Regions from separate parts of the Streptomyces capparidis genome, predicted to be linked through region 2. Evidence: riboswitches for the same ligand, from Rfam matches in the RefSeq annotation. Region 2 holds a riboswitch; the other holds the start of a gene.
The links. A riboswitch is a leader RNA that binds a small molecule or an ion and turns the genes downstream of it on or off. The one in region 2 is predicted to bind glycine.
Positions count from the first base shown of each region.

Region 1 (4,404 bases), on a different contig from region 2:
GGGACGAAGATGCTGGCCAAGATCGCCTCCGAGCGGGCGAAGCCGGACGGGCTGCTGGTGATCGAGCCGGGCACCGAGCGGGCGCTGCTCGACCCGCTGCCGGTGCGGGTGCTGCCCGGGGTGGGCCCCGCCACGGACGAGCACCTGCGCCGCGCCGGCATGGCCACCGTCGCCGATGTGGCGGCGGCGGGCGAGGCGGAGCTGGTGCGGCTGCTCGGCAGGGCGCACGGGGCCGGCCTGTACTCGATGGCGGTGGGGCACGACGACCGTCCGGTGGTCGCCGAGCGGGAGGCGAAGTCGGTGTCCGTGGAGGACACCTTCGACGAGGACCTGGCCGACCGCGACCGGGTGCGGCACGAGATCGACCGCCTCGCCGAGCGGTGCGTGCGCAGGCTGCGGGACTCCGGCCGGTCGGGGCGGACCGTGGTGGTCAAGGTGCGGCGCTTCGACTTCTCCACCCTCACCAGGTCCGAGACGCTGCGCGCCCCGACGGACGACCCGGCGGTGGTGCTCGAGGTGGCCAGGCGCCTGGTGGACTCGGTGGACACCACCGGCGGGGTGCGGCTGCTCGGCGTGGGGGTGAGCGGTCTGGCGGACTTCACCCAGGAGGACCTGTTCGCGCAGGTGGCGGGGGAGGCCGCGGCGTCGGCCGGGCCCGGGGCCCCCGGGGAGGCGGAGGGCGGGGCCGGGCCGTCCGGCGCGGTGGCGGCGGTGGCGTCCGCCCCGGCCGGACCCCTCGCGGCGGTGCGCGGGGCGCCGGAGCGACGGTGGCTGCCGGGGCAGGACGTGCGGCACGCGGAGCTCGGGCCGGGGTGGGTGCAGGGCAGCGGCGTGGGCCGGGTGACCGTCCGGTTCGAGACGCCGTGGTCGGCGCCGGGACGGGTGCGGACCTTCCCGGTGGACGACCCGCAACTGGCGCCGGGCGAGCCGCTGCCGCTGCGGGGCGGAGGCGGGGAGGGAGCGGGGGAGGAGGAGGGGGACGCGGAGGGTCAGTGACGTGCGGGGGCGGTCACTCGACGTCCCCGGCCAGTTCGCCCTCGCGGGCGCACTCGGACGGCTCCGCGTCGACGTCCAGGTGGTAGTGGCGGTAGAGCTGGAGCTCCTGCTCGGGCGAGAGGTGGCGGCCCACGCCGAAGTCGGGGGCGCACCGGATCAGCGCCTTGTCGTAGGGGACGCGCAGGTTTCCGCCGACGACGACGCTGGGCTCCAGGGGGACGAAGGCGTCCCGGCCGAACAGGCCGGTGCGCACGGCCGCCCACTCGGGCTCGCCCGTGGCGTCGTCCAGGTACACCTCGTCAACGGTGCCGATCTTGGCGCCGTTGCGGTCGAACGCCTTGCGGCCGATCAGGTCACGCGGATCGATGTCGGTCTGCACGGTGGTCCTCCAGCGGTTCGCGGGGCGCGGACGGCCCCGCGGTAATCCCACCAAAAGGCACAAAACGTCCGGTGTCGAGTCGAGGCGGCCGAAGGGATCCCTCGAGTACGGCGCTGATAGGGTTGAAGTGGCTGTTGACGTCGCGCGGGAGAGTCCTTCGCTCCTGGGGCACCCGTCCCTGGGGCAAGGCGCCGAAGGAGCAAATCCTCCCCGGAATCTCTCAGGCATCCGTACCGCGCGGTCGAGGTCACTCTGGAAAGCAGGGCGGGCGACGGGCGCGTGCACCGGACCCCTCCCTCACCGACGGTGCAAGCCGGGTCCCCCGCGGGGAGCCCGGTGAAGCTCTCAGGTCGTGACGCCCGCGTCGCGCTGACAGAGGGGGAGGCCGCCGGGCACACGCCGTTGTGTTGCCCCTCACAGGTCGCACGACCAGGAGGCCTCCGCAGATGACTGCCACCCCGAGCAGCGGACCCGACAGGCGGTCCCTCGCCGACCTCGAGCGCGGCACGCCCTTCGAACGGCGCCACATCGGGCCCGACGACGCCGACCGCGCCAAGATGCTGGCCCACGTCGGCTACGGCTCGCTGGACGAGCTGACCGCCGCCGCGGTGCCCGCCGCCATCCGGTCCGCCGAGTCGCTCGCCCTGCCGCAGGCCCGCACCGAGGCCGAGGTCCTGGCCGAGCTGCGTGAGCTCGCCGACCGCAACCAGGTCCTGCACTCCATGATCGGCCTGGGCTACCACGGCACCTTCACCCCGCCGGTCATCCTGCGCAACGTGCTGGAGAACCCGGCCTGGTACACCGCCTACACCCCCTACCAGCCGGAGATATCGCAGGGCCGGCTCGAGGCGCTGCTGAACTTCCAGACGATGGTGGCCGACCTGACCGGCCTGCCCACCGCCGGGGCGTCCCTGCTGGACGAGGGCACCGCGGCCGCCGAGGCCATGGCGCTGGCCCGCCGCGTGTGCCGGGTCAAGGCGCCCTCCGCGGACAGCCAGGGCCTGTTCCTGGTGGACGCCGACTGCCTGCCGCAGACCATCGCCGTGGTGCGCACCCGCGCCGAACCGCAGGGCATCGAGGTGCTCGTCGCCGACCTGTCGGACGGCCTGCCCGACGGGCTCGCCGAGCGCGGCCTGTTCGGCGTGCTGCTCCAGTACCCGGGCGCCTCGGGCGCCGTGCGGGACCCGGCGCCCGTCGTCGAGCGGGCGCACGAGCTCGGCGCCGTCGTCACGGTGGCCGCCGACCTGCTGGCGCTGACCCTGCTGAAGTCCCCCGGCGAGCTCGGCGCGGACATCGCGGTCGGCTCCAGCCAGCGCTTCGGCGTGCCCATGGGCTTCGGCGGGCCGCACGCGGGCTACATGGCGGTGAAGGAGGCGTTCGCCCGCAGTCTGCCGGGGCGCCTGGTCGGCGTGTCCGTGGACGCCGACGGCGACCGCGCCTACCGGCTCGCGCTCCAGACCCGCGAGCAGCACATCCGCCGGGAGAAGGCCACCAGCAACATCTGCACCGCCCAGGTGCTGCTCGCCGTCATGGCCGGGATGTACGCGGTGTACCACGGGCCCGACGGGCTGCGCGCCATCGCCCGGCGCGTCCACCGCTACGCCGCCGTCCTCGCCGCCGGCCTGCGCGCGGGCGGCGTGGAGGTGGTGCACGAGGCGTTCTTCGACACGGTGACCGCGCGGGTGCCCGGCCGGGCCGCGGACGTCGTGGCCGCGGCCCGGGCCGCCGGGGTCAACCTGCGGCAGGTGGACGCCGACCTGGTCGGCATCGCCTGCGACGAGACCACCGGCCGCGCCCAGCTCGCCGCCGTGTGGCGCGCCTTCGGCACGGCCGGCGACGCCGGGGCGCCGGACGTGGACGCGCTGGACGAGGCGACCGCCGACGCCCTGCCGGACGGCCTGCTGCGCCAGGGCGAGGTGCTCACCCACCCGGTGTTCCACCGCCACCGCTCCGAGACGGCGATGCTCCGCTACCTGCGCCGCCTCGCCGACCGCGACTACGCGCTCGACCGCGGCATGATCCCGCTCGGCTCGTGCACGATGAAGCTGAACGCCACCGCCGAGATGGAGCCGATCACCTGGCCGGAGTTCGGCGCGCTGCACCCGTTCGCCCCCGCCGAGCAGGCCGAGGGTTATCTGACGCTGATCCGCGAGCTGGAGGACCGGCTGGCGGAGGTCACCGGCTACGACCGGGTCAGCCTCCAGCCCAACGCCGGGTCGCAGGGCGAGTTCGCCGGGCTGCTCGCCGTGCGCGCCTACCACCGGGCGAACGGTGAGGCGCAGCGCACCGTCTGCCTGATCCCGTCCTCCGCCCACGGCACCAACGCGGCCAGCGCCGCCATGGCGGGCCTGAAGGTCGTGGTGGTGAAGACCAGCGACGACGGGGACGTGGACCTGGCCGACCTGCACGCCAAGATCGACGCGCACCGGGACACCCTGGCCGTGCTGATGGTCACCTACCCCTCCACGCACGGCGTGTTCGAGGAGCACATCGCCGACGTGTGCGCGGCCGTGCACGAGGCCGGCGGGCAGGTGTACGTGGACGGCGCCAACCTCAACGCCCTGGTGGGGCTGGCCCGTCCGGGGAAGTTCGGGGCGGACGTGTCGCACCTGAACCTGCACAAGACCTTCTGCATCCCGCACGGCGGCGGCGGCCCCGGCGTCGGCCCGGTCGCGGTGCGCGCCCATCTGGCGCCGTACCTGCCGAACCACCCGCTCCAGCCCGCCGCGGGTCCGGAGACGGGCGTAGGGCCGATCTCCGCCGCGCCGTGGGGCTCGGCGGGCATCCTGCCGATCTCCTGGGCGTATCTGCGGCTGATGGGCGCTGAGGGGCTGAAGCGGGCCACCCAGGTGGCGGTGCTCAGCGCGAACTACGTCGCCAAGCGGCTCGCGCCCTACTACCCCGTGCTCTACACCGGCCCCGGCGGCCTGGTGGCGCACGAGTGCATCGTGGACCTGCGCCCGCTGACCAAGGCGACCGGCGTGACCGTGGACGACGTGGCCAAGCGGCTCATCGACCACGGGTTCCAC
Region 1 is NZ_BAAGTD010000057.1:10,591-14,994, forward strand. It holds gene ACYVO2_RS32040 (DNA polymerase IV) at 1-996, shown strand, start outside; gene ACYVO2_RS32045 (PRC-barrel domain-containing protein) at 1,010-1,375, opposite strand; glycine riboswitch at 1,511-1,621, shown strand; gene gcvP (aminomethyl-transferring glycine dehydrogenase) at 1,822-4,404, shown strand, end outside.
Region 1: it holds a riboswitch for glycine, as region 2 does, so the genes downstream of both, gcvP (aminomethyl-transferring glycine dehydrogenase) here and gcvT (glycine cleavage system aminomethyltransferase GcvT) in region 2, are expected to answer to the same signal.

Region 2 (4,404 bases):
GGCCGGGCCCCGGCACAGCTCGACGACGGCCTCCGGCGGCACGGGCACGCCCACCGCGCCGTCGGGGTTGACGGCCACCCCGACCTGGGGCGGCAGGCCGCGCGCGAACTCGTGGCAGGGCGCGACCGCGAAGGACATCCCGCCCGCGGCGCGGCGCAACTGCTCCTCGGAGCTGAAGACGGGGACGTAGGGCACGCCGCCGAGGTCCATGGTGGGCAGGTCCAGGTCCCGGCTGTCCGGGCCGCCGCCCGACGGCAGCGGGATCCACACCGGGGAGCGGGACAGCACCTCCAGCAGCCGGGCCGTGGCCTCGGGCCGGCCGAGCGAGGCGGCCAGCACCTGCTCCAGCTCGTTGCAGGGGAACCCGGCCGCCGGGTAGCCGCTCTCCTGTGCCGGGATGCTCATCGCGCCACTCACCGTCTCCGCCGCTCCGCCCCCGCCGGGGCGGTCATGTCAACTGGCACCTGCCCCCGAATCTTGCCAGGTCCCCGCCGCGCCCGGCACCGCCCCGCCGCTCAGTCCCCGAACACGATCTCCCGGAGCTCCCCCACCGCGGCCCGGTCCAGCAGCACCACCGAGACGCAGCCCCGCGGCAGCCGCGCCGCCGCCCCGTCCGCCACCGCCTGCTCCGCCGCCGCGACCAGCCGCCGGGCCGCCCTGCGGTGCCGGGCGAAGGCGTATCCGGACACCCGCCGCCCCCGTGTCCGCTGCCCGTCCGCGGCGACCTCGGGCGGGACGTCGAGCACCAGCAGGTGCATGCCGCGGCCCCGCCGCCGCGCCGCGCGGGCCAGCCAGCGGCGCACCCACACCAGCGAGCCGCAGTCGTGGACGACCAGGCTCCGCCCCGTACGCACCGCCCGCAGCAATCCGTAGTAATGTGCGATCCGCACCACCGGCCGGTACACCGCGTACGGCAGCCAGTGCGGCATCCGCCGCTCGAAGCGCTCCCGCACGTCCTGGGAGTCCACGCACCGCGCCGCGCCGGGGCCACGCCCCACGGCCCGCCTCATCAGCGTGCTCTTGCCGCTGCCGGGCAGCCCCGAGACGACCACCAGGTCACCCGCCGGGTAGCGCAGGCTGCGCACCGCCGGGCCGCCTCGGCCGCGGCGCAGATCGAGCGGCCGGCCCGGCCTCGTCACCCGCGCGGCCGCACCGCCGCGCCGCCCGGGTGGCGCCGCGCCCGAAGGCGGGCATGCCGCCGTCACGTCCCCGTTCCGCCACCGCACCGGCGAACCGCCTTTCCCCGGGTCGTTGCCCGGTCGTTCAAGAAAGGGTAATGGGGACCCCTGTCAGCCGCCTGTGAGCCGTGCGATGATGATCCGGACAATTCCAAAACGGCCGTTCGAGGCCGCGCGGGAGAGTCCCCGCCGGGCGCGCGTGAGCGCGGGCCCGCGACGGGGCGCCGAAGGAGCAACTCCTCCCCGGAATCTCTCAGGCACAGCTACCGCGCGGGCGAGGCAGATCTGAAAAGCGGACCGCGTCCCGGCAGGGGCGCCGGTCCCACCCACGGTGCAAGCCGGGGCGTTCCAAGGGCGCTCAGGCGAACCTCTCAGGTTCCGATGACAGATTGGGGAGGAGATCTTCGCGACCCCTCCCCCACCCGCCTCCTCCCGGAGCCTGGAGCCTCGATGACGAACCAGAGCCACAGCCAGGGCGAGCCCCGGCCGGCGGCCGACGCCGCCCCGGCCGCCGACGCCGTCCGCCGCACGCCCCTCGACGCGGTCCACCGCCGCCTGGGCGCCACCATGGCCCCCTTCGCGGGCTGGGACATGCCGCTGCGCTACGGCAGCGAGCGCGAGGAGCACCTGGCGGTGCGCGGCAGCGCCGGCCTGTTCGACCTCTCCCACATGGGCGAGATCACCGTGACCGGCCCCGCGGCGGGCGAGGCGCTGGACCACGCGCTGGTGGGCTTCGTCTCCGCGCTGGCGGTCGGGCGGGCCCGCTACACCATGATCTGCGCCCCGGACGGCGGCATCCTGGACGACCTGATCGTCTACCGCACGGGTGATCGGCGGTTCCTCGTGGTGGCGAACGCCGCCAACGCCGAGCGGGTGCTGGGCGAGCTGCGGGCCCGCGCCGAGGGCTTCGACGCCGAGGTCCGCGACGACCGGGACGCCTACGCGCTGGTCGCCCTCCAGGGCCCGCGCGCCGCCGCGATCCTGGCCCGCCTCACCGACGCCGACCTGGCGGGCCTGAAGTACTACGCCGGCCTGCCGGGCACCGTCGCCGGTACCGAGGCGCTGATCGCCCGCACCGGGTACACCGGCGAGGACGGCTTCGAGCTGTTCGTCGCCCCGGAGGCGGCCGAGGCGCTGTGGGAGGCGCTCACCGCCGCGGGCGCCGAGGACGGCCTGGTGCCCGCGGGCCTGTCCTGCCGGGACACGCTGCGCCTTGAGGCGGGCATGCCGCTGTACGGGCACGAGCTGAGCGAGGAGACCACCCCGTTCGACGCCGGGCTCGGCCGGGTGGTGCGCTTCGACAAGACCACCAACGGCGGCGCGTTCGTCGGCCGGGAGGCCCTGGCGAAGGCCGCGGAGGCGGCCCGCCGGACGCCGCCGCGGACCCTGGTCGGCCTGGTCGCGGAGGGCCGCCGGATCCCCCGGGCGGGCTTCGCCGCGCTGGCCGAGGACGGCTCCGTGATCGGCCGGGTCACCTCCGGCGCCCCGTCCCCGACCCTGGGCCGCCCCATCGCGATGGCCTACGTGGACGCGGGCCACGCCGCCCCCGGCACCCGGGTGGCCGTGGACATCCGCGGCGGGCGCGAGCCGCACGAGGTCGTCGCCCTCCCCTTCTACAAGCGCGCCCGCTGACCCCTGCCGCGAGCCCGCCGCCGCGGCCCGCCGGGGCGCACCCGCACCGGCCGGGCCCAGGCGCGCCCGGCGGCGCGGCGCCACGAGCGTCCGGTCCCGCCAGCCCCACCTGCCCCTTCACCACCACCGGGGCACCCCACCGTCCTTCTCCACCCACGCCCATCCGGGAGAATCCCACCATGAGCACCCCCGAGAACCTGCGTTACAGCAAGGAACACGAGTGGCTGTCCGAGGCCGTGGACGGCGTCGCCACCGTGGGCATCACCGAGCACGCCGCGAACGCGCTCGGCGACGTGGTCTACGTCGAGCTCCCGCAGCCCGGCACCACCGTCGCCGCGGGCGACACCTGCGGCGAGCTGGAGTCCACCAAGTCCGTCAGCGACCTGTACTCCCCGGTGGGCGGCGAGGTCACCGAGGTCAACCAGGACGTCGTGGACGACCCGTCGCTGGTCAACTCCTCCCCCTACGGGGACGGCTGGCTCTTCCGCATCCGGGTGTCCGGCGAGGCGGACGACCTGATGGACGCCGCCGGGTACCAGGAGTTCACCGCCGGCTGAGCCCGCGCCCGGCGGCAGCGCCCGCCGACCGACCACGCCCCGTCCCCACGGGCCCACCCGTCCCCGGAAGCGCCGCGGCCACGCGCGACGGCCGCGGGCGCCGCCGGGACCCACGCGGAGATTCGAGAAACCCATGACGGTACTGAACCGCCCCCTCCACGACTTCGACCCCGATGTCGCCGCCGCGGTGGACGCCGAGCTGCACCGCCAGCAGTCCACCCTCGAGATGATCGCCTCGGAGAACTTCGCCCCGCTCTCCGTCCTCCAGGCACAGGGCTCGGTGCTCACCAACAAGTACGCCGAGGGCTACCCGGGCCGCCGCTACTACGGCGGCTGCGAGCACGTCGACGTCGTCGAGCGGCTCGCCATCGACCGGGTCAAGGAGCTGTTCGGCGCGGACGCCGCCAACGTCCAGCCGCACTCCGGCGCCCAGGCCAACGCCGCCGCCATGTTCGCGCTGCTCGACCCGGGCGACACCATCCTCGGCCTGGACCTGGCGCACGGCGGGCACCTGACCCACGGCATGCGGATCAACTTCTCCGGCAAGCTCTACAACGTCGTGGCCTACCACGTGGACGAGCAGTCCCACCTGGTGGACATGGAGGAAGTCGAGCGGCTGGCCAAGGAGCACCGGCCGAAGCTGATCGTCGCGGGCTGGTCGGCCTACCCGCGGCAGTTGGACTTCGCCGCGTTCCGCCGGATAGCGGACGAGGTCGGCGCCTACCTGATGGTGGACATGGCCCACTTCGCCGGCCTGGTGGCGGCGGGCCTGCACCCCTCCCCCGTCCCCCACGCCGACGTGGTGACCACCACCACGCACAAGACGCTCGGCGGTCCGCGCGGCGGCGTCATCCTGTCCCGGGCCGAGCACGCCAAGAAGATCAACTCGGCGGTGTTCCCCGGCCAGCAGGGCGGCCCGCTGGAGCACGTGATCGCGGCCAAGGCGGTGGCGTTCAAGGTGGCGGCCACCGACGAGTTCAAGGACCGCCAGCGCCGCACCCTGGAGGGCGCGAGGATCCTCGCCGAGCGCCTCACCC
Region 2 is NZ_BAAGTD010000038.1:47,829-52,232, forward strand. It holds gene ACYVO2_RS26405 (enhanced serine sensitivity protein SseB) at 1-405, opposite strand, end outside; gene ACYVO2_RS26410 (AAA family ATPase) at 516-1,226, opposite strand; glycine riboswitch at 1,344-1,457, shown strand; glycine riboswitch at 1,458-1,576, shown strand; gene gcvT (glycine cleavage system aminomethyltransferase GcvT) at 1,746-2,810, shown strand; gene gcvH (glycine cleavage system protein GcvH) at 2,990-3,367, shown strand; gene glyA (serine hydroxymethyltransferase) at 3,501-4,404, shown strand, end outside.